2 regions of the Promicromonospora sp. Marseille-Q5078 genome follow, and region 2 is predicted to be linked to the other one. Evidence: predicted binding sites of a transcription regulator. Region 2 holds the regulator's gene; the other holds the start of a gene.

Region 1 (11,114 bases), 1.5 Mb from region 2:
CGCGGAACGCCGGTCGAGCCGAGGCGTTCGCGGCCGAGGACCAGGCGCTGGCCGATCTCATCATGTCCGACGAGATGCGCGCCAGCGTCTACGCCTTCCAGCTCGTCTCCGGCGGCAAGAAGCCCGCGGGCGCCCCGGACAAGAGCCTCGCCCGTCCCGTCACCCGCGTCGGCATCGTCGGCGCCGGCCTCATGGCAGCGCAGATCGCGCTGCTCGTCGCGCAGCGCCTCGGCGTGCCCGTCGTGATGCGCGACCTCGACCAGGAGCGGGTCGACAAGGGCCTCGGCTTCGTGCGCTCCACGGTGGAGAAGCTCGTCGGCCGCGGCCGGATGACGCCGGAGGCGGCGGCGCGCATCGTCGCGAGCGTCCACGGCACCACCGAGATCGGCGAGTTCGCGTCGTGCGACGTCGTGGTCGAGGCGGTCACCGAGGTCATGGGCCTCAAGAAGAAGGTGTTCGCCGAGCTCGAGGGCGTCGTCTCCCCGGAGACGATCCTCGCGACCAACACGTCCGCCCTGTCCGTGACCGAGATGGCGGCCGACCTGGCGCACCCGGAGCGCGTCGTGGGCATCCACTTCTTCAACCCGGTGGCCCAGATGCCGCTGGTCGAGGTGGTGCAGGCGACGGAGACCTCCGACGAGGCCCTCGCCACGGCGTTCGCCGTCACGAAGAAGCTGCGCAAGACGGCGGTGCTGGTCGCCGACCGTCCCGGGTTCGTCGTCAACCGCCTGCTCGTGCTCGTCATGGGCAAGGTCGTCGAGGCCATCGAGAACGGCACCTCCGTCGAGGTCGCCGACACCGCCCTCGCGCCGCTCGGCCTCCCGATGCCCACCTTCGAGCTCTTCGACCTCGTCGGGCCGGCCGTGGGCCTGCACGTGCTCACGTCGCTCCGCGAGGACCTGGGCGACCGCTTCCCGACCTCCCCCGGCCTGGAGAAGCTCGTGGCCGACGGGACGCGCGTCGTGCTCGACCGGCCCGCGCCCGGCCTGCCGAAGCCCGTCGACCCGGCGATCCAGGCCGTGTTCGGCGACGCCCTCCCCGCGGGCGAGCAGGGCCGCCAGGGCACCCCGGTGCTCGACGCGGCGGGCGTGCTCGACTCGGTGCTCACGGCCCTGACCGTCGAGGTCGGGCACATGCTCGACGAGGGCGTGGTGGCCGGGCCGCCGCAGATCGACCTGTGCATGATCCTCGGCGCCGGGTGGGGCTTCCACACGGGCGGCATCACGCCGTACCTCGACCGCGCCGGGTACGCCACGAAGGTCCTGGGCCGCCGGATCCTGCCCGACGGCGCCGCGAACGTCCCCGAGAACGTCGCCTGACACGCCCTCCTCGGAGACCCGAGCCGCACGGCTCAGCATGCACCGGTGGCCCGGTCCCGACCTCGGGACCGGGCCACCGGTGCGTGGCGGGCTACCCCACGTCGCGGACGGCGCGCCGGACCGCCTCGACCGTCCTCGCGACGTCGTCCTCGTCCGTCGACCAGTTGCTCACCGAGACGCGCAGGACGTCCCGCCCCTGCCACCGCGAGCCCGAGATCCAGGTCTCGCCGTCGGCGACGAGACGCTCGCCCGCGGCACAGGTGCGGGTGTCGTCGGCGAGCGCGAGGCACACCTGCGTGTAGACGACGTCGTTGACGACCCGCACGCCGTCGATGCGCGCCACTCCCTCCGCGATCGCGCCGGCGCGGCGCGCGAGCCCGCCGACGAGCTCGGCCAGCCCCTCGCGACCCAGCGAGCGCAGAGCGGCCCAGGTCGGCACGCCCCGGGCACGCCGCGAGAGCTCGGGAGCCTTGTCGTAGGGGTTTCCCGGGCCGGGGGCGTCCACGAGGTACGCCGTGTGCACGCCGAACGCCGCACGGACGGGCACGGGGTCGGCGACGACCGCGACGCCGCAGTCGTAGGGCACGTTGAGCGTCTTGTGCGCGTCCGTGGCCCACGAGTCGGCGTCCGCGATCCCGCGGACGAGGTGCGCGAGCTCCGGCGCGGCGGCCGCCCAGAGGCCGAAGGCGCCGTCGACGTGCACCCACGCGCCGTGCTCGTGCGCGAGCGGGACCGCCTCGGCGAAGGGGTCGAACGAGCCGGAGTGCACGTTGCCGGCCTGCAGGACGACGATCGTCGGCGTCCCCGGCGGCCCGGCGGCGAGCGCTGCGGCGAGCGCGTCGGTGCGCAGGCGGCCCTGGTCGTCGGCTCCCACCACGGTCGGCGCGCCGAGCCCGAGGTAGCGGAGCGCGAGGTCGACGGAGTCGTGCCGCTCGGCACCGACGAGCACACGCACGGGCGGCCCTCCGACCAGGCCGCTCTCGTGCACGTCCCACCCGGCGCGGGCGAGCACGGCGCCGCGCGCCGCGCCGAGGCCGGTGAGGCTCGCCGTCGTCGCGCCCGTCACGAAGCCCACGTCGGAACCGGCCGGCAGGCCGAGCGCGTCGAGCACCCAGCGCCCCGCCGCCTCCTCCACCGCGACCACGCCCGGCGTCGAGAACCGCATCCCGGCGTTCTGGTCCCACGCGCTCACGAGCCAGTCGGCCCCCAGCGCGGCAGGGAGCGTGCCGCCCATGACCCAGCCGAAGAACCTGCCCGAGCCGATCGCCATGAGGCCGGGCTCGACCCTGGCGGCGAGCTCGTCCACGACGTCGGCGGGCGCGAGTCCCCGCTCGGGCAGCGGCCCGGCGAGCGCCCGCCCCACGGCGTCCGCGTCGGCGCGTGGTGGGACGGGCCGTTCCCCCACGCCCTCGAGCCAGGCGCGCGCGTGGTGCGCGGCGCGGCCCAGCGCGCCGTCGAAGTCCTTGCCTCGCACCGTCATCCGGATGCTCCTTCGCGGCCGGCGGGAGACCTTACAGGGTACCGAGGTGTCGGAGCGGACGCCCGGGTTCATGGAGACCCGCCCACGCCGTCCCGCGCACCGGCGACCGCGGACGGACGACCGCGGAAGACGGCCGCGGACGGACGGCGCGGAGCCTTCCGGCCGCGACGGGTGCGTGTGACACTTCCGCCATGATGCGCACCATGGGTGTCGAGGAGGAGTTCCTCCTCGTGGGCGACGACGGACGACCGGTCGCGAAGGCCACGGAGGCGCTCGACGCCTCGGAGGGCACCGGCGCGCCCGGCGACCCCTCCGGCAGGGCCGCCGCGTCGGCCACGACCGGCGGCGGCGCCCTCGAGACGGAGTTCATGGAGGAGCAGCTCGAGACCGCGACGCACCCCCGGCGCGACCTGACCGAGCTCGCCGCCGAGATCCGTGCAGGCCGCGAGCGCGCCCAGAGGGCTGCCGACCGGGTCGGGGCGCGCGTCGCGGCGCTGGCCACGTCCCCGTGGCCGTTCGAGGGCACGACGGTGGCGCGCCTGCGCTACCTCGAGGCGCGGGCGAAGTTCGGGCTCACGGCGCGCGAGCAGCTGACCAGCGGATGCCACGTGCACGTCGCGGTCGCCGACGACGCCGAGGGCGTGGCCGTGCTCGACCGCATCGGGCCGTGGCTGTCGGTGCTGCTCGCGCTCAGCGCCAACTCGCCGTTCTGGCAGGGTCAGGACTCCGGCTTCGCGAGCTACCGCTCCCAGGTGTGGGCGCGGTGGCCCACGTCCGGCCCCGCGCGCTCGTTCGGGTCCCCCGAGGCGTACCGCGAGGCCGTCGACGCGCTCGTCGCGACCGGCACGATCCTCGACCACAACATGGTCTACTTCGACGCCCGGCTCTCGTCGCGGTACCCCACCGTCGAGGTCCGCATCGCCGACGTCTGCCTCGACGCCGACACCGCCACCCTGCTGGGCGCCCTCGCCCGGGGCCTCGTCGAGACGGCGGCACGCGAGGCGGACGAGGGTCGCGCCGCGCCGGTGCTGCGCACGGAGCTGCTGCGCACGGCCGCCTGGCGCGCGGGCCGCTCCGGGCTGGCGGACGAGCTCCTGTCCCCGTACACCTGGCGCCCCGCGCCGGCCCACGACGTCGTCGGGCAGCTCGTGGCGCACGTGCGCGAGGCGCTGGTGGACGCCGGCGACCTGGACACGGTCACCCACCTGCTCGGCCGGCTGTGGGCGTCGGGAGACGGCGCGGCGCGGCAGCGCGCCTGGCACGCGGAGGCCGGCGGCGACCTGCGCTACGTCGTCGACCGCGCCGTGGCCGCGACCCACGCCTGACCCGGCGCGGCCTCAAGCGCGCTGGGGTGGAGCCGGTCGAGGGCGAACATCTCCGCACGACGGCCGCGGCCTGCGCCGCGGCGCGCTGGCGGGACATCCCCGACCCGACCGCCCGCAGCGGCTGCGGCACGGCACGGCACGCAGGGCGTCAGTCGTCCCAGCCCATCCGCAGCACCTCGAACGCGGTGGCGTGCCGGGTGCCGAACGCCTCCCCGGTGGCCGACGTCATGCTCCCGAGGAAATCCGCCGGGTCGAAGTGCTCCCAGCCGAGGCCGTCGAGGTAGGCGGCGTGCGCCCGCAGCGACGCCACCCCGGCGTCGAACGTCTCCGTGACGTCCACCGCGTGGGCGGCGTCGGGCGACCCGGCCACCCACACCTGCCGCACACCGCCCCACGGCTCGAGGCCCTCCGCCTCGAGCTGGTCGTGGAAGACCCACCGGTTGCCGGCGTCGCGCACGGCGTCGACCACGGCGCGCCCGGCCGCGACGTGGTCGGCCTGGTTGAGCATCCCGCCGGGGAACGTCTCGCGGTAGTTGCCGGTGATCACCACCTCGGGGCGGTGCCGGCGGACCGCGCCCGCGATCGCGCGGCGCAGCGGCAGGCCGTACTCGAGCACCCCGTCCGCGAAGCCGAGGAACTCGACCTCCTCGACGCCGACGGCCCGCGCCGAGGCGACCTGCTCGCCCTCGCGCACCCGGCGGGCCTCGTCGGGGTGCATGCCGTCGATCCCGGCCTCGCCGCTGGTCACCATGGCGTACACGACCCGCTTGCCCTGCCCCGTCCAGCGGGCGACGGCGGCCGCGGCCCCGAACTCCATGTCGTCGGGGTGCGCCACGACCGCGAGCGCGGTCGTCCAGCTCTCGTCCAGCGGTCGCAGCGGTGCGGGGCCCGGCGTCGTCGGCGTGGTCATGGTGGCCACGCTAGCCGCCCGGCGGCCCGCTCAGCAGGTCGTGAGGCCGTGGGCGCGGAACACGTCGCGCACCGCCTCGGTCGCCTCCGCCGTGGGCGGCGGCGTGCCGTCGAGCTCGTACGCGCGCCCGAGCTCCGCCCACTTGTCGCGGGCCATCTGGTGGAACGGCAGCACCTCGACGCGCTCCACCGTGCCGGGGCGCACGGCCTCGACGTCGGCGGCGTGCCGCGCGACGGCGGCCACGTTCGCGGGGTCGTCGGTGAGGCCCGGCACCAGCACGAACCGCACCCAGACCCGCACCCCGCGCTCGGCGAGGCGCCGGCCGAAGCGCAGCGTCGGCGCGAGCGAGCGGCCGGTGACGCGCCGGTAGGTCGCCTCGTCGCCGGACTTGATGTCGAGCAGCACGAGGTCGGTGTCGTCCAGCATCGCGTCGGTCGCGTTCGCCCCGAGGAACCCCGACGTGTCGAGGGTGGTGTGCACGCCGAGCTCCTTCGCCCCGCGCAGGACCCGCGCGGCGAACGCGGGCTGCATGAGCACCTCGCCGCCCGAGAGCGTGAGGCCGCCGCCCGTCGCGGAGAAGATGCCGCGGTAGCGCGCGACGCGGGCGAGCAGCTCCTCGGCGAGGACGGGCTCGCCGTCCTTCATCGCGAGGGTGTCGGGGTTGTGGCAGTACAGGCAGCGCAGCGGGCAGCCGTTGAGGAAGACGGTGAGGCGGGTGCCCGGGCCGTCCACGGCGGTCACGAGCTCCCACGAGTGCACCGAGCCGAGCTCGCCCGAGCGCATCAGCCCCAGGCGCTCGGACCGTCCGACGTCGCCGGGGTCCACCGTCGCGATCCCCCGCAGGCCGGCGCCGGCCCGGCGCGGGGAGGGGGCGTCCAGGAGCGCCGGGCCGGCAGTCATGTCAGAGCCCCCCGTGGAAGGTCCGCGACAGCACGTCCAGCTGCTGCTCGCGGGTCAGCCGCACGAAGTTCACCGCGTAGCCGGAGACGCGGATCGTCAGCTGCGGGTACTTCTCCGGGTGCTCCATCGCGTCCTCGAGCGTCTCGCGCACGAGGACGTTGACGTTCATGTGGTACCCGTCGGCGCCCACCGAGGCGTCGAGCAGGCCGGCCAGGTTCGCCACCTGCTCCTCGCGGGTGCGGCCGAGGCCCGACGGGACGACGGTGTTGGTCAGCGAGATCCCGTCCTGCGCCTGGTCGTAAGGCAGCTTGGCGACCGAGAGCGCCGAGGCGAGCATGCCGTGCGTGTCCCGGCCGTTCATCGGGTTGGCGCCCGGCGAGAAGGGCTCGCCGGCGCGGCGGCCGTCCGGGGTGTTCCCTGTCGCCCTGCCGTAGACCACGTTGGACGTGATCGTCAGCACCGACTGGGTCGGGACGGCGTCGCGGTACAGGGGGTGCCGGCGGATCTTCGCCATGAACGACTCGACGAGGTCCACCGCGATGGCGTCCACGCGGTCGTCGTCGTTGCCGTACGCCGGGTAGTCGCCGTCGGTCTCGTAGTCCACGACGACGCCCCGGTCGTCGACCACCGGGGTCACGGTGGCGTACCGGATGGCCGAGAGCGAGTCCGCGGCGACCGACAGGCCGGCGATACCGCAGGCCATGGTGCGCAGCACGTCCCGGTCGTGCAGGGCCATCTCGAGCCGCTCGTACGCGTACCTGTCGTGCGACCAGTGGATGCAGTTGAGGGCCTCGACGTACGTCTCGGCGAGCCAGTCCATCGTGCGGTCGAACCGTGCGCGCACGTCGTCGTAGTCGAGCGGCAGGCCCGGCGCGACGGCGGGGAACGCGGGCGAGACCTGGGTGCCGGTGACCTCGTCCTTGCCGCCGTTGATCGCGTACAGCAGCGCCTTGGCGAGGTTCACGCGGGCGCCGAAGAACTGCATCTGCTTACCGACCGCCATCGGCGAGACGCAGCACGCGATGGCGGCGTCGTCGCCCCACGCGGCGCGGATCTGCTCGTCCGACTCGTACTGCACGGCCGACGTGTCGATCGAGACCCGGGCGCAGAAGTCCTTGAACCCGCGGGGCAGGCGGGGGCTCCAGAAGACCGTCATGTTCGGCTCCGGCGCCGGCCCCAGGTTGTACAGGGTCTGCAGGAAGCGGAACGAGCTCTTGGTGACCAGCGGGCGGCCGTCGTCACCCATGCCGCCGATGGTCTCGGTGACCCACGTCGGGTCACCGGAGAACAGCGCGTCGTACTCGGGGGTGCGCAGGAAGCGGACGATGCGCAGCTTGATGACGAAGTCGTCGACGATCTCCTGCGCCTCGGGCTCCGTGAGGCGCCCGGCCCGCAGGTCGCGCTCGAGGTAGACGTCGAGGAATGTCGACGTGCGGCCCAGCGACATCGCCGCGCCGTTCTGCTCCTTGACCGCGGCGAGGTAGCCGAAGTACAGCCACTGCACCGCCTCGCGGGCCGTCGTCGCCGGTCCGGAGATGTCGTAGCCGTACGACGCGGCCATCTGCTTGAGCTCGCCGAGGGCACGGATCTGCTCCGCGTGCTCCTCGCGCTCACGCGCGACAGAGTCGGTGAACGGCAGGACGTCGAGACCGAGCTTGTCGACCTTCTTCGCGGCGACCAGCTGGTCCACGCCGTACAGGGCCACGCGGCGGTAGTCGCCGATGATGCGGCCACGGCCGTACGCGTCCGGCAGGCCGGTGATCACGTGCGAGCTGCGGGCGGCGCGCACGTTCGGCGGGTAGACGTCGAACACGGCCTGGTTGTGCGTCTTGCGGTACTCGGTGAAGACCTTCCGCAGGTCCTCGTCGACCGGATAGCCGTACGTCTTCAGGGCGCCCTCGACCATGCGCCACCCGCCGTTCGGCATGATCGCGCGCTTGAGCGGCGCGTCGGTCTGCAGGCCGACGATCAGCTCCGCGTCGCGGTCGATGTAGCCGGGCCCGTGCGCGGTGATGCCCGCCGGGGTGTGCGGGTCGACGTCGTGGACACCCTTCTCGCGCTCGGCCGGGAACATCGCCGACAGCTTCTCCCACACGCCCGCGGTGCGCGCCGTCGGCCCCGCGAGGAACCCGTCGTCGCCGGTGTACGGGGTGTAGTTGCGCTGGATGAAGTCACGCACGTCGATGCCGTCGCACCAGGGCCCGGGCTCGAACCCGCTCCAGGCGGAGGTGGTGGTGGGTGCCGCGTCGGTGGTGGTCATGGATGCCCCTTCTTTGAGGTATGACCACAGCCTATTCGTGAAGACATTCACAAGCGACGTCGAGGGCCTGTGACGTCGCAGACACCTTCGAGCACGGGATCCGTATCGCCAACGGCCGGATGGCGATACGGATCCCGTGCTCGAAGGGTTCAGTCCAGGACGGCGCCAGCCGGGGAGGCGGCGAGCGCAATCGCCTCGCGCGTCGTCGGCGCGACGACGTCGGGCCGGCCCGGCCCCTCCCACGCGCGGCCGTGGGAGACCCACGCCGTGCGCGTGCCGGCGGCGCGGCCGACCGCGACGTCGGCGTGGGCGGCGTCGCCGATCATCCAGACCTCGCGGCGGTCGACGTCCGCGGCGCCGAGCCGCGCCAGCGCGATCTCCACGAGGCGCGGGTCGGGCTTGGCGACCCCCTCCTCTCCGGAGACCACGACCGCGTCCACGTGCGGGTCGATGCCGCACCGGGCGATCTTGCCGCGCTGCTGCGCGGACGTGCCGTTGGTGACGACGGCCACCCGGTGCCCGGCGCGACGGAGAACGTCGAGGGAGAACAGCACGCCGTCGTACACGCGCACGTGCTCGAGGATGCCGGCGCGGAACCGGTCGATCGCCGCGGGGACGTCGTCGTCCCAGCCGAGGCGGTCGACGAGCACCCGGGCGAGGGCCTCCTTGGACCCGTGGCCGCCCTCGTCGGCCACGAGGATCGCCTCGAGGTCGTCCGGGGAACCGCCGGTGGCGGCCACCTCCCCGGACGCCCACGCCGAGAAGGCCTCGGCGCGGCCCACGAGGGTGTTGTCCAGGTCCAGGAGCCAGATCATGACGGCGAGGTTAGCGGCGCACCGGCGGTGCCGGGGCTCCCGTCTCGGCCCCAAGCCCGGTCGCGGGCCCGGTCGCGGGCCCGGTCGCGGGCCCGGTCGCGGCTCAGTCGCGGGCGAGCGCCGCGAGCGTGTCGCGCACGGCGTCCTCGGCCCGCATCCGCTGCTGGGTGAGGATCTGGTCGCGGCTCGCATGGTCGAGGAACGCGACGGGCAGGCCGACGTGCACGAACGGCGTGCGCACGCCCTGCTCCCCCGCGCGCTGCGCCGTCATGGCGCCGACGCCGCCGTCGACGACGCCGTCCTCGAGGGTGAGCACGAGGTCGTGCTCGCCCGCCAGCTTCACCAGCGCCTCGGGCACCGGGAGCACCCACGTGGGCGCGACGACGTCGACCTCCAGGCCGTGGGCGGCCAGGGAATCCCCCGCGGCGAGCGCCGCGCTCACCATGGAGCCGACGCCGACGACGAGGACCTTGCGCCCGGCCGCGGCCCCGGCGCCCGGCACGTGCCGCGCGACGACGTCCACGCCGTCGAGCTCCTCCACCGCCGGGATCGGGTCGGCGAGGGCGCCCTTGGGGTAGCGCACGACGGTCGGGGCGTCGTCGACGTCCACGGCGGCGCGCAGGGCCGCGCGCAGGGTGGGCTCGTCGCGGGGCGCCGCGAGCCGCAGGCCGGGCACGATGCGCAGCATCGCCATGTCCCACATGCCGTTGTGGCTCGCGCCGTCGTCCCCGGTGACGCCCGCCCGGTCGAGCACGAACGTCACGCCCGCCCGGTGCAGGGCCACGTCCATGAGCACCTGGTCGAACGCGCGGTTGAGGAACGTCGCGTAGACGGCGACCACCGGGTGCAGCCCGGCGAAGGCCATGCCGGCCGCGGAGGTCGCGGCGTGCTGCTCCGCGATGCCGACGTCGAAGGTGCGCGCCGGGAACTCCTGCGCGAACGGGGCCAGGCCGACGGGGTGCAGCATCGCCGCGGTGATCGCGACGACGTCGGGCCGGTCGTGGCCGATCTTGACGATCTCGTCGGCGAAGACCTTGGTCCAGCCGAACCGGGACGGCGCCACGGGCAGGCCGGTCTCGGGGTGGATCTGCCCGACGGCGTGGAAGCGGTCCGCGACGTCCTGCTCGGCCGGGGTGTAGCCGCGGCCCTTCTCGGTGATGACGTGCACGATCACGGGGCCGCCGTAAGCCCTGGCGCGGCGCAGCGCGTGCTCCGTCGCGGCCACGTCGTGGCCGTCCACCGGGCCGACGTACTTCAGGCCGAGGTCCTCGAACATGCCCTGCGGGGCGACGACGTCCTTGAGGCCCTTCTTCAGCCCGTGCAGCCAGTCGTAGGCGAAGCGGCCGGGGGCGCCGGTGCGGTGCAGGGTGCGCTTGCCCCACGAGAGGAACGCCTCGTACCCGCGCGTCGTGCGCAGGGTGTCGAGGTGGTTCGCGACGCCGCCGATCGTCGGCGAGTAGGACCGGCCGTTGTCGTTGACGATGATCACGAGCCGGCGGTCCTGCGACGCGGCGATGTTGTTGAGGGCCTCCCAGGCCATGCCGCCGGTGAGGGCGCCGTCGCCGATGACGGCGGCGACGTGCCGGTCGGGCCGGTGCTGGACGGCGTTCGCCTTGGCGATCCCGTCGGCCCACGACAGGGCCGTCGACGCGTGCGAGTTCTCGACGACGTCGTGCTCCGACTCCCCGCGCGACGGGTAGCCGGACATGCCGCCGGCCTTGCGCAGCGCCGAGAAGTCCTGCCGGCCGGTGAGGAGCTTGTGCACGTACGACTGGTGTCCCGTGTCGAACACGAGGGTGTCGCGCGGGGACGCGAACACCCGGTGCATCGCGATCGTCAGCTCGACGACGCCCAGGTTCGGGCCGAGGTGACCGCCGGTGCGGGACACCCGGTCGACCAGAAACGCCCGGATCTCCGCCGCGAGCTGCGTCGTCTGCTCCGGCGACAGCCGGCGGACGTCCTCGGGCGAGCCGATGCTGCTCAGCAGGCTCATGCGTTCCTCCCCGTTCATAGCCTCACCACTCTAGGCGCTCCGCGGGCGACGCCCGCACACGGTAGTTTCGACATGCCGACGGGAACACGTGACCGCCGGCGAGCGTTCGGCA
Region 2 (11,114 bases):
GTCGAGCTTGTCGAGACCTGGACGGCGTGGTCTCGACGGTCTCGATCGACGGGGAGGGCGTCAGCGGAACCGCGGGTCGTTGCCGGCCCGGGTGCTGACGACGAGGCCCAGGCGGTCGGCGACATCGTCCCAGCCGACGTAGGAGAAGCCCGTGGCGTCGCCGCGGCCGGGCTCGACGTCGGCACCGGTCTCCGGCTCGTCGTGGGTGACGAGGAGGCCCTCGTCGAAGTCGCCCACGGGGCGGTGCGTGACCGCGAGGCCGTCGGAGCCGTTCACGTCGTCGACGCCGCCGGTGCCCGCGACCCGGAAGGTGCCGAGGGCCTGGTGGCGGCCGGTCGTGGAGTAGACGGAGTACGTGTCGTCGCCCTGGCTGGAGACGATGACGTATCCCGTGCGGCCGGGCCCGTGGTAGACGTCCACGCCCTCGGCGTCCGCGGTGAGGCGGTCGCCGCCGAACGGGGCGCCGGCGGCCGGATCCACCGGCTCGCACTCCTCGGTCACCGGGTCCCAGGCGTCGGCCACGCCGAAGTCCGTGACCTCGTCGACGAGGCGCGGCTCGCCCGAGCCGAGCGGCAGCGGCAGGCTCCACAGGCCGACGTCCTCCTGCGCGGCGTACAGGGTGCCGGTGCGCTGGTCCACGGACAGGCCCTCCAGCTGCGGCCCCACGCCCGGCTCCTCGCACGGCGTCCAGGTGCTGCCGTCGGGCAGGTCGAACGACGCGGGCAGGTCCAGGTGCTCGACGTCGTCGTACCCGACGGTGCCGTCGGCGCGGGGCAGGAGCCGCGCGGTGGCGACCGCCGTCGTGCCCTCCTGCGTCACGACGGCGTAGGCCGCGCCGTCGCGGGCCTGCCACACGGCGAGCCCGTACGCCGTGTGCTCGGTGTCGACGCCCGCGCGGTCGGGTTGGAAGAGGAAGTCCTGCTCGGGGGCGGTGATCTCGGTGAGCGGCCGGTCCGCGTCGGCGCCGTCCGGGTCGACGGCGAAGAACCGGAGCTGGTCGTTGTAGCGGTCCGAGACGACGGCGACGTCGACGGTCTCGCCGCCCACCCGCAGCCCGTACGCGACGTCCACGTTGTTGTAGCGGCCCGGGACGCCGTCCGCGCGCGGCGCCGGGTCGGCGGCGAGCGACTGCAGCTCGCGGCCGTCGGTGTCGTACACGCGCAGGCCGCCCTCCTTGGCGGTGGCCAGCACGAGCGACGCGTCGTCGTCGCCCGGGTGCACCCAGATCGCCGGGTCGTCGCCGGAGGCGTTCCCGCCCTCCTCGTCGTCGTAGAGGACGGGCGTCTCGATGCCGGTCGTCACGGTCGCGACGCCGCCGTGCGGGTGCCCATGACCGTGGCCCGGTCCGTGGCCGCCGTGACCCCACGCCGCGGAGGCGGGCACGAGGGCGAGCGCGGGCAGCAGGAGCAGCGCCGGCAGGGCGCGTCGGGGGGATCGCATGGACCCCGAGCGTGCCCCTCGTCGATGGCGCCCCGCTGTCCCGCGGGCGAACTCGGGGCGAACCGCAGGTGCCGGGGTCGTGCGGCGGCGCTACGGCCGCGCCGAGAACCGCTCCAGCAGGTCGGCGTGGCCCGAGCACACCAGCAGGTCGTTGGCGCTCACGCGGGTCTCGGGCGTCGCGTACGTGAACTCGACGCCGGGCGACTTCACGCCGATGACGGTGACGCCGTACCGCTTGCGGATGTCCGACTGGGCGAGGGTGAAGCCCTGCATCTCCTTCGGCGGGCGCATCTTCACGATCGTGAAGCCGTCCTCGACCTCGATGTAGTCGAGCATCTTGCCGCTCACGAGGTGCGCGACGCGGGAGCCGGCGTCGGCCTCGGGGTAGACGACGTGGTGGGCGCCGATGCGGGTGAGGATGCGGCCGTGCTCCGCGGAGATCGCCTTGGCCCAGATCTGCGGGGTGCCGATGTCCACGAGGTTCGCCGTGATGAGCACGGACGCCTCGAGCTCGGTGCCGACGCCCACGACCGCGACCCCGAAGTCCTTGGCCCCGAGCTGGACGAGGGCCTCCGCCTCCGACGCGTCCGCCTCCACCAGCGGCAGCCGGCCCGACCACTGCGCCACGAGCTTCTCGTCCCGTTCCACGGCGAGCACGTCCTGGCCCAGCCGGTCCAGCGTGGTCGCGAGCGACGAGCCGAAGCGGCCGAGGCCGATCACCAGCACGCCCGCGTCGCGTGCGGGGGCCTTCTTGTCGGGCACGGTTCTCCTCTTTCCGGTACGGGTCACCCGATGATCGGGCGCTCCTCGGGGAAGCGTACGATGCGGCGCCGGTCGCGCAGCGCGAGGGCGCCGAGCAGCGAGATGACCCCGACGCGGCCCACGAACATCAGCGCGCACAGCACGTACTTGGCGGCGTCGGGCAGGGTTCCGGTGACTCCGGTGGACAGGCCCACGGTGGCGTAGGCGGAGATCACCTCGAACAGCGCCTCGGACAGCTGCAGGTCGGTGAGGCGCAGCAGCGCGAGGCAGGAGACGAGCACCGCGGTGGCGCCCATGAAGACCACGGCGATGGACAGCCGCAGCGTGTCGCGCGGGATGCGGCGGCCGAACACCTCCGTGTCGGCGTCGCCGCGCGCCTCGGCGACGATCGCGAGCAGCATGACGGCGAACGTCGTGACCTTGATGCCGCCCGCCGTCGACGCGGAGCCGCCGCCCACGAACATGAGCGCGTCCGTGACCAGCCAGGTCTCCTGCGTCATCCCCTCCACGGGCACGGAGCTGAACCCCCCGGAGCGCGGCATCACGGAGGCGAACACCGACGACAGGATCTTGGTGGCGAAGCCCTGCCCGCCGAAGGTCGCGGGGTTGGCCCACTCCATCGCGCCGATGAGGACCGCGCCGCCGACCAGGAGCGCGAGGCTGGTGGTCACCGTCAGCTTGGTGTGCAGCGACAGGGCCCGGACCCAGTGCTTGTGCCGGCGCCGGTTGGTGAGCACGTTGAGGATCACGGGGAAGCCGAGCGAGCCGATGAACACGCCGAGCGCGATCGGCACCAGCACGAACCAGTCGGAGGCGAACGGGAGCAGGCCGTGCTCGGTAGGGACGAAACCGGCGTTGTTGAACGACGAGATCCCGTAGAACAGGGCGTGCCACGCCGCGGTGCCCGCGCCGTCGCCCAGGGCGAGGAAGCGCGGGAACAGCAGCAGCGAGATGCACAGCTCGATACTGGTGGCGGTGATGATGATGGTGCGCAGCAGGGCGCCCACCTCGCCCAGCCGCTCCGTCTTCGTCTCCGACGCCGTGAGCAGCTTCTGCGTCAGGCCGAGCCGCCGGGACACCGCGAGGCCGAGCAGCGAGGCGAGGGTCATGACGCCGAGGCCGCCCACCTTGATGCCCACGAGGATGACGACGTGCCCGAACTCCGACCAGTAGGTCGCGGTGTCGTGCACGACCAGGCCGGTCACGCAGACCGCGGAGGTCGCGGTGAAGAGGGCGTCGACGACGGACGCGCCGCGGCCGGACGCCGTGGCCCACGGGGTGAGCAGCAGCAGCCAGATCACGGTGATGACGGCGGCGAACACCGTCATCGCGAGCCTGGCGGGGTACTCGCGTGCCGCCCGGTTGGCCCACCCGCGCAGCGAGAGCCCGCGACCGCCCCACGTCCCCGGCACCCTGACCCCTCTCGCCCCTCAGTCGCTGGGCACAGCCTGCCACGCCGTCGGCTACCGTGACGGGATGCGCGTCGCCCGGCTGCTGTGGAGTCCTGAGCTCCTGCGCTACGACTTCGGCCCCGGGCACCCCATGGCGCCCGCCCGCCTCGACCTGACGATGCGGCTGGTCACGGAGCTCGGGCTCCTCGACGAGCCCACGCTCGAGGTGGCGGACGTCGCGCCCGCCCCCGACGCCCTGATCGAGACGGTGCACGACCCCGCGTACGTCGCCGCGGTGCGCCGCGCGGCCGCGACCGGGATACCGGACCTGGTGCGCGGGCTCGGCACCGAGGACGACCCGGTGTTCGCGACGATGCACGAGGCGGGAGCCCGGCTCGTCGCGGCGTCGGTCGACGCGGCGGAGTCGGTCTGGTCGGGACACGTGGCGCACGGCGTGAACATCGCGGGCGGCATGCACCACGCGCAGCGCGGCGCCGCGTCCGGGTTCTGCATCTACAACGACGCCGCCGCCGCGGTGCAGCGGCTGCTGGACCTCGGGGCGGAGCGGGTGGCCTACGTCGACCTCGACGCCCACCACGGGGACGGCGTCGAGGCGATCTTCTGGGACGACCCGCGCGTGCTCACCGTCTCGGTGCACCAGGACGGGCACACCCTGTTCCCCGGCAGCGGCAACGCCGGGGACACGGGGGGCACGGCCGCGCAGGGCACGGCGGTGAACGTGGGGCTGCCGCCGCGCACCGACGGCGCGCACTGGCTGCGCGCGGTGGACGCCGTCGTCCCGGCGGTGGTGCGCGAGTTCCGGCCGCAGGTGATCGTGTCGCAGCACGGCTGCGACGCGCACGGCAACGACCCGCTCACGGACCTGAACGTGGGGGTGGCCGCCCAGCGCACGGCGGCGCGCTGGGTGCACGAGCTCGCGCACGAGCTCGCCGACGGCCGCTGGGTGGCGCTCGGCGGCGGCGGGTACGCGGTGGTCGACGTCGTCCCGCTCGTGTGGGCGAGCCTCGTCGCGGAGGCGGCGCACGCGCCCCTGCCGCTCGGCCTCGTGCTCCCGGAGTCCTGGCGTCGGGAGGTCGAGGAGCTCTCCGGCCTCGACCCCGCCGAGCGTCTCGGCAGCGGGGACGTCGTCTGGCGGCCCTGGGCCGACGGCTACGACCCGGCCGACGACGTCGACCGCGCGGTCCTCGCCACCCGGCGCCACGTCTTCCCGACCTGGGGGCTCGACCCCTACCGCGACTGACGTCACGCCGGCGGCGGCGGGCAGCGGTCGGGCGGACGCCCGGAGTCGGGTACCCTGGGGGACGGACTTTTCCGCGTTGGTCGGCTGCTCCTGGACACAGGACTCCTGGGACCAACCGTGTTCCACCGACCGACAAGCATTGTGAGGACCTCATGGGCTCCGTCATCAAGAAGCGCCGTAAGCGCATGGCGAAGAAGAAGCACCGCAAGCTGCTGCGCAAGACGCGCCACCAGCGTCGCAACAAGAAGTGACCTCGTCCGCCGGCTGAGTCCGGCGGGCAGAGCGTGAACGGGCCCGGCACCTCCTCGGAGGTGCCGGGCCCGTTCGTCGGTTCGGGGTGGGGGGTCAGCGACCCTGGATCCGCCGCCGGATCGAGCGCAGGACGAGCCCCGCCACCCAGGCGGCGCCGGCCCACGACGCCGTCTTCATGCCCCGGCCGGCCACCCGCCGCCCGCGGCCGCGGAACTCGCGGATCGGCCAGCCGACCTCCTTGGCGTGCCGGCGCAGCCGGACGTCCGGGTTGATCGGGCAGGGGTGCCCGACGGTGCGCATCATCGGCAGGTCGTTGAGCGAGTCGCCGTAGGCGTACGACGCGGCAAGGTCGATGTGCTCGCGCTCGGCGAGCTCGCGGACGGCGGCGCCCTTGGCCTCACCGTGCATGAGGTCGCCGACGAGGCGGCCGGTGTAGAAGCCGCCCGAGTGCTCCCCGATGGTGCCGAGACAGCCGGTGGCGCCGAGACGGCGCGCGATGAGGCCGCCGATCTCGACCGGGGTCGCGGTGACGAGCCACACCTGGTCGCCGGCGGCGAGGTGCTCGTCGAGCAGCCGCTTGGTGCCGGGGAAGATCCGGAGCTCCAGCACGGTGTCGTAGACGTCCTCGCCGACGGCGGTGATCTCCGCCACGGAGCGGCCCGCGATGAGGGACAGGGCCCGGCTGCGCACGGTCTCGATCTGCGTGCGCGACTCCCCGAAGACCAGGTACTTCGCCTGGATCAGCGCGAACCGCAGCAGGTCGCGGGTGCCGAAGAACCGGCGCTGGTACAGGGCGCGCGCCAGGTGGAACGCGCTGGCCCCACGGATGATCGTGTTGTCGACGTCGAAGAAGGCCGCCGCGCGCACCGGAACGGAGGACTCGGTGGGCGACGGCATGCGGCCCACTGTATCGGCGCGGATACGCTGTGCAGGTGAGCAGGCCGCAGGGATCCGCAGGCGACCCCCGGGTGCTGCTGTACACGCGCGACGGCTGTCACCTGTGCGACGAGGCACGGGCCGTGGTCGAGGACGTGTGCGGCGCGGCGGGGGAGGCATGGCGCGAGGTCGACATCGACGTCGACGACGCTCCGGGCGGCGACCTGGTGGGCAAGTATGGGGACTACGTGCCCGTCGTCGAGGTGGACGGCGTGCAGCAGGGCTTCTGGCGGGTGGACGCCGCGCGGCTGGCGCGTCGGCTGGCACGCTGAGCCCGGGGAGGACGACGGAGTGATCGAGCTCGGTGAGGCGACGGTGCCGGCCGCGACAGTGGCGCGGCTGCCCTACTACCTGCGCGCCCTGCGCGACCTGGCGGACGCCGGCGTGACGACGACGTCGTCGTCGGAGCTGGCGGAACGGTCGGGGGTGGGTTCGGCGCAGCTGCGCAAGGACCTGTCGTACCTCGGGTCGTTCGGCACGCGAGGCGTCGGCTACGACGTGCAGTCGCTGGCGCAGTACATCGCGACGGCGCTGGGCCTGGGGTCGGAGCACCGCCTGGCCATCGTGGGGGTCGGCAACCTGGGGCACGCCCTGGCGAACTACTCGGGGTACGCGGCCCGCGGGTTCCAGGTGGTGGCCCTGCTCGACGCCGACCCGCAGGTCGTGGGTGGGACGGCGGCCGGGTTGGCGATCGAGCACGTCGACGCGCTGGAGGACGTGCTGGCGCGCACCGGCGTGTCGATGGTCGTGCTGGCGACGCCGGGGCCGGTGGCGCAGCCGATCGCCGAGCGGATCGTCGCGTGCGGGGTGCGGGAGATCCTCTCCTTCGCGCCCGTCGCGCTGCAGCTGCCCGACGACGTCGTCGTGCGCTCCGTGGACGTGGCCGGCGAGCTGCAGATCCTCGCGTTCCACGCCGCCGCCCGCGCGGCGACGAACGGCACGCCGAGATAGAGAAGCTGGAACCGCGAGATAGAGAAGCCCGGACGGGTCCGCACTGGTTGCGGACCCGTCCGGGCTTCTCTATCTCGCGGTTCCAGCTTCTCTATCTCGGCGAGAGGCTCAGGCCTGCTTGATGGCCGAGACGTCGAGGACGATCTTGATCTTGTCGCCGACGAGGACGCCGCCGGTCTCGAGCGCGGCGTTCCAGGTCAGGCCGTAGTCCTTGCGCGAGATCTCGAGCGCGGACTCGAAGCCGGCGCGCGGGTTCCCGAACGGGTCGGTCGCGGTGCCGGTGAACTCGGTGGGGAGCTGGACGTCGTTGGTCACGCCGTTGATGGTGAGGGCGCCGGAGATCGTGTAGTCGTCGCCGTCCGTGCTGATGCCCTTCGAGGCGAAGGACCAGACCGGCTTCTCCTCGGCGTGCCAGAAGTCCGCGCTCTTGAGGTGCGCGTCGCGGTTCTCGTCGTTGGTGTTGACCGACGCCGCGTCGAGCTCGGCGGTGACGGCGGACGACTCGAGGTCGTCGCCCACGGAGATCTCGCCGGACGTGATCGCGATCGTGCCGCGCACCTTGGCGATCCCGGCGTGGCGCACGGAGAACGAGGCGGTGGAGTGGGCGGGGTCGATGGCGTAGGTACCGGCGGTCAGGCCTGCGGGCAGCGCGGTCATGGTGTCTCCTCGGGTGTCGGTCATGCGGGCGTTCCCTAGGTAGTTGAGCACTCAACTACCGTCACGGGGGAGAGAACACGCCGGTCTCGTAACCTATTCCCGTGGGCGGGACGACGAACGCGCAGCGGCGCGACGACCAGGACGACGTGGACGTGCGCTGGCTGGACGAGAACCAGCAGTGGGAGTGGCGACGCTTCCTCGAGGGGACGTCCCGGTTCTTCGAGGCGCTCGGCGACGCGCACGACGCGGGCCTGGCGGTGACTCTCAACGAGTACCACCTGCTGGTGCAGCTCTCGGAGGCGCCGGAGCGGACGCTGCGCATGTCGGCGCTCGCGGAGTTCCTCGCCCTGTCCCGCAGCAGGCTCACGCACACCGTCGACCGCATGGAGCAGCGCGGCCTCGTGGTCCGCACCCCCGTGCCGGGCGACCGCCGGGGCGTGAACTGCGTCATGACCGACGCCGGGTACGCGGCCCTCGTGGAGTCCGCGCCGGGTCACGTCACCGCCGTGCGGCGGCTGCTGGTCGACGCGCTCGACCCCCGGGAGATGGCGGTGCTGGGCCGCGCGATGGCCAAGGTCGCGGCCACCGCGCGGGGCATCGACCCGGCCGAGCTGCTCGCCACCGAGCCCGGTGCCGCGGTGTCCGCCGCCCCGGTCGAGGGGTCGCGCGCCGCTGCGGAGTGAGGGGCATCACGCCTGGCTGGGCGGGACCTGGGTGCTCCACAGTTCTGGGACACTGGGGGGCATGGCCACCACCACCGTCCATCTCGTGCGGCACGGCGAGGTCCACAACCCGGACGGGGTCCTCTACGGGCGCATCCCCGGCTATCGGCTGTCCGAGCGCGGTCAGGCGATGGCGCGCCGCGTGGCGGAGCACCTGTCCGGCGCGGGCCGCGACGTCGTCGCCGTCGTCGCCTCGCCGCTGCAGCGCGCGCAGGAGACCGCGACCCCGACGGCCGAGGCCTTCGGCCTGACCCTCGCCACCGACGACCGCCTCGTCGAGGCCGGCAACCACTTCGAGGGCACGACGATCGGGAGCAACCCCGCGCAGCTCGCCCACCCCCGCTACTGGCGCTACCTGTGGAACCCGGCGCGCCCGTCCTGGGGCGAGCCGTACGCCGACCAGGTGACCCGGATGCGGGCCGCGGTGGACGACGCGCGCCGCGCGCACGACGGTCACGAGGTGGTGCTGGTCAGCCACCAGCTTCCCGTGTGGGTCACCCGCCGGTCGTACGAGGGCGCCTCCCTGGCGCACGACCCGCGTCGCCGTCAGTGCGCGCTGGCGTCGCTGACGTCGCTGCGGTTCGACGGCGAGACGTTCCTCGGCCTGCACTACTCCGAGCCGGCCGCGGACCTGCTCGCCGGCGCCGACCCGGTCCCGGGGGCGTGATGCGCACCACCACCTCGCGCGCGCTGCGGCGCGCTGCGGCCGTCACGGGTGCCGTCGTCGCGGCGGGGCTCCTCGCCGCGTGCGGCGCGCAGGACTCGGGCGCGGGCGACGTCGTCGGCCAGGGCTTCGTCTCGGGCGACGGGTCCGTGAAGCAGTGGGACGCGGGCGACCGCGAGGACCCGGTCACCGTGGAGGGCACCACCTTCGAGGGCGACGACGTCAGCACCGAGGACTGGCGCGGCGACGTGGTCGTGGTGAACACCTGGTACGCCGGGTGCGCGCCGTGCCGGGCCGAGGCTCCCGACCTCGTGGACCTCGCGAACGACCGTGAGGCCGACGGGGTGCGGGTGCTCGGCATCAACACCGAGGACGAGGCCGGCGCCGCCACCGCCTTCCAGCGCACCTTCGACGTGCCGTACCCGTCGATCGAGGACCGCAGCGGCCAGGTCGTGGCCCGGCTCTCCGGCGTCGTGCCCCTGCAGGCCGTGCCGTCCACCGTCGTGCTTGACGCCGAAGGCCGCGTCGCCGCGCGCGTCATCGGGCAGGCCGAGGCGTCCACCCTCGACGCCATCGTCGAGGAGGTGCTCGCCGAGTCGGACGGCTCGGGCGACGGCGCCGCGAAGGGCGCCTGATGGGCGACACGTTCGCGGCCACCGCGTTCAGCGGCTCGATGCTGCTGGCGCTGCCGGTCGCGGTGATCGCGGGCCTGGTGTCGTTCGCGTCGCCGTGCGTGCTGCCGCTGGTGCCCGGCTACGTCGGGTACGTCAGCGGGATGGCCGCCGCGACCGCGGGCTCCGGGGCGAAGGGCCGCGGCGCGCCGCAGGACCCGGCCCGGCGGCGCGTCGTCGCCGGCGTGGGGCTGTTCGTGCTCGGCTTCACCGCCGTGTTCGTCGCGCTCATGGCCGCGGCCGGTGCGCTCGGGTCCTACCTCGTGCAGTGGGAGGACACGATCATGCGCGTCCTCGGCGTGGTCGTGATCCTCATGGGCCTGGCCTTCCTCGGCGCCGTCCCGTTCCTGCAGCGCGAGCGCCGCATGCACCTGAGCCCGCGCGCGGGCCTGTGGGGCGCGCCGCTCCTCGGCGTGGTCTTCGGCCTGGGCTGGACGCCGTGCATCGGCCCCACCCTCGCGGCCGTGCAGGCGCTGTCGCTCGACCAGGCGTCGGCCGGCCGCGGCATCGTGCTGGGCGTCGCGTACTGCGTCGGGCTCGGTGTGCCGTTCCTGCTGGTGGCGCTCGGGCTGCAGTCGTCCCAGCGCATGCTCGGCTTCCTGCGGCAGCACCGGCTGGGCATCCAGCGCGCCGGCGGCGCTCTGCTCGTGCTGGTCGGCCTGGCGCTGGTGACGGGCCTGTGGGCCTCGTGGACCAGCCAGCTCCAGGGCTGGATCGGCGGATTCGTGACGGTGGTGTGATGAGCGAGAAGGCGACCTACCGCCCCGAGGGCATCCACGACGCGTTCACCGAGGGACGCGCCCAGGAGGTTCCCGCGGCGCCTCACGGCGGGCCCACCAAGCCCGGCGGCCCGACCCTCCCGTCCCTCGGCTGGCGCGGCGCGCTGCGCTGGACGTGGCGCCAGCTCACGAGCATGCGCGTGGCGCTCATGCTGCTCATGCTGCTCGCCGTCGCGGCCGTGCCCGGCTCGGTGCTGCCGCAGCGCAGCCAGGACGCCGCCCGGGTGCTCGAGTACCTCGGCGACCACCCCACGCTGGGGGAGTGGCTGGACCGGTTCGGCTTCTTCGAGGTCTACAGCTCGGTCTGGTTCTCCGCCATCTACATCCTGCTGTTCGTGTCGCTGGTGGGCTGCATCGTCCCGCGGACGCTCTCGCACGCCCGCGCGCTGCGGAACCGCCCGCCGAAGACGCCCGTGCGGTTCGGCCGGTTCCCCGCCACCGCGGAGGGCACCACCGCGGCGTCGCCGGACGAGGTGACGGACGCGGTGGCCGCCCACCTGCGGGGCCCGCTGCGACGCCTGCCCACCTTCCGGGTCGACGTCGGGGCGGAGGAGCCGCGGCTCGGGCGGCCCGCCACCCGCACCGTCGCCGCCGAGCGCGGCTACCTCCGCGAGACCGGCAACCTCCT

The links. Region 2 encodes Rex, which represses fermentation and respiration genes when NADH is low (regulators of the CRP and FNR family bind a similar motif). Its sites were predicted from a motif close to CTTGTGAANNNNTTCACAAG; they were not measured.
Region 1: the regulator Rex is predicted to act here: its motif matches at 8,229-8,248, upstream of pflB (formate C-acetyltransferase).

What each region holds. Positions count from the first base shown of each region.
Region 1 covers NZ_JBNPQG010000001.1:2,546,653-2,557,766, forward strand. The annotation lists gene ACQFYA_RS11865 (3-hydroxyacyl-CoA dehydrogenase NAD-binding domain-containing protein) at 1-1,319, shown strand, start outside; gene ACQFYA_RS11870 (pyridoxal phosphate-dependent decarboxylase family protein) at 1,411-2,799, opposite strand; gene ACQFYA_RS11875 (carboxylate-amine ligase) at 2,991-4,124, shown strand; gene ACQFYA_RS11880 (PIG-L deacetylase family protein) at 4,273-5,034, opposite strand; gene pflA (pyruvate formate-lyase-activating protein) at 5,065-5,934, opposite strand; gene pflB (formate C-acetyltransferase) at 5,936-8,194, opposite strand; gene ACQFYA_RS11895 (HAD family hydrolase) at 8,344-9,009, opposite strand; gene dxs (1-deoxy-D-xylulose-5-phosphate synthase) at 9,113-11,002, opposite strand.
Region 2 covers NZ_JBNPQG010000001.1:1,047,655-1,058,768, forward strand. The annotation lists gene ACQFYA_RS04780 (phytase) at 61-1,440, opposite strand; gene ACQFYA_RS04785 (potassium channel family protein) at 1,531-2,202, opposite strand; gene ACQFYA_RS04790 (TrkH family potassium uptake protein) at 2,226-3,614, opposite strand; gene ACQFYA_RS04795 (acetoin utilization protein AcuC) at 3,679-4,854, shown strand; gene ACQFYA_RS04800 (30S ribosomal protein bS22) at 5,007-5,105, shown strand; gene ACQFYA_RS04805 (HAD family hydrolase) at 5,200-6,003, opposite strand; gene ACQFYA_RS04810 (glutaredoxin family protein) at 6,039-6,314, shown strand; gene ACQFYA_RS04815 (redox-sensing transcriptional repressor Rex) at 6,334-6,993, shown strand; gene ACQFYA_RS04820 (YceI family protein) at 7,102-7,674, opposite strand; gene ACQFYA_RS04825 (MarR family winged helix-turn-helix transcriptional regulator) at 7,752-8,333, shown strand; gene ACQFYA_RS04830 (histidine phosphatase family protein) at 8,395-9,039, shown strand; gene ACQFYA_RS04835 (TlpA family protein disulfide reductase) at 9,039-9,671, shown strand; gene ACQFYA_RS04840 (cytochrome c biogenesis CcdA family protein) at 9,671-10,447, shown strand; gene resB (cytochrome c biogenesis protein ResB) at 10,447-11,114, shown strand, end outside.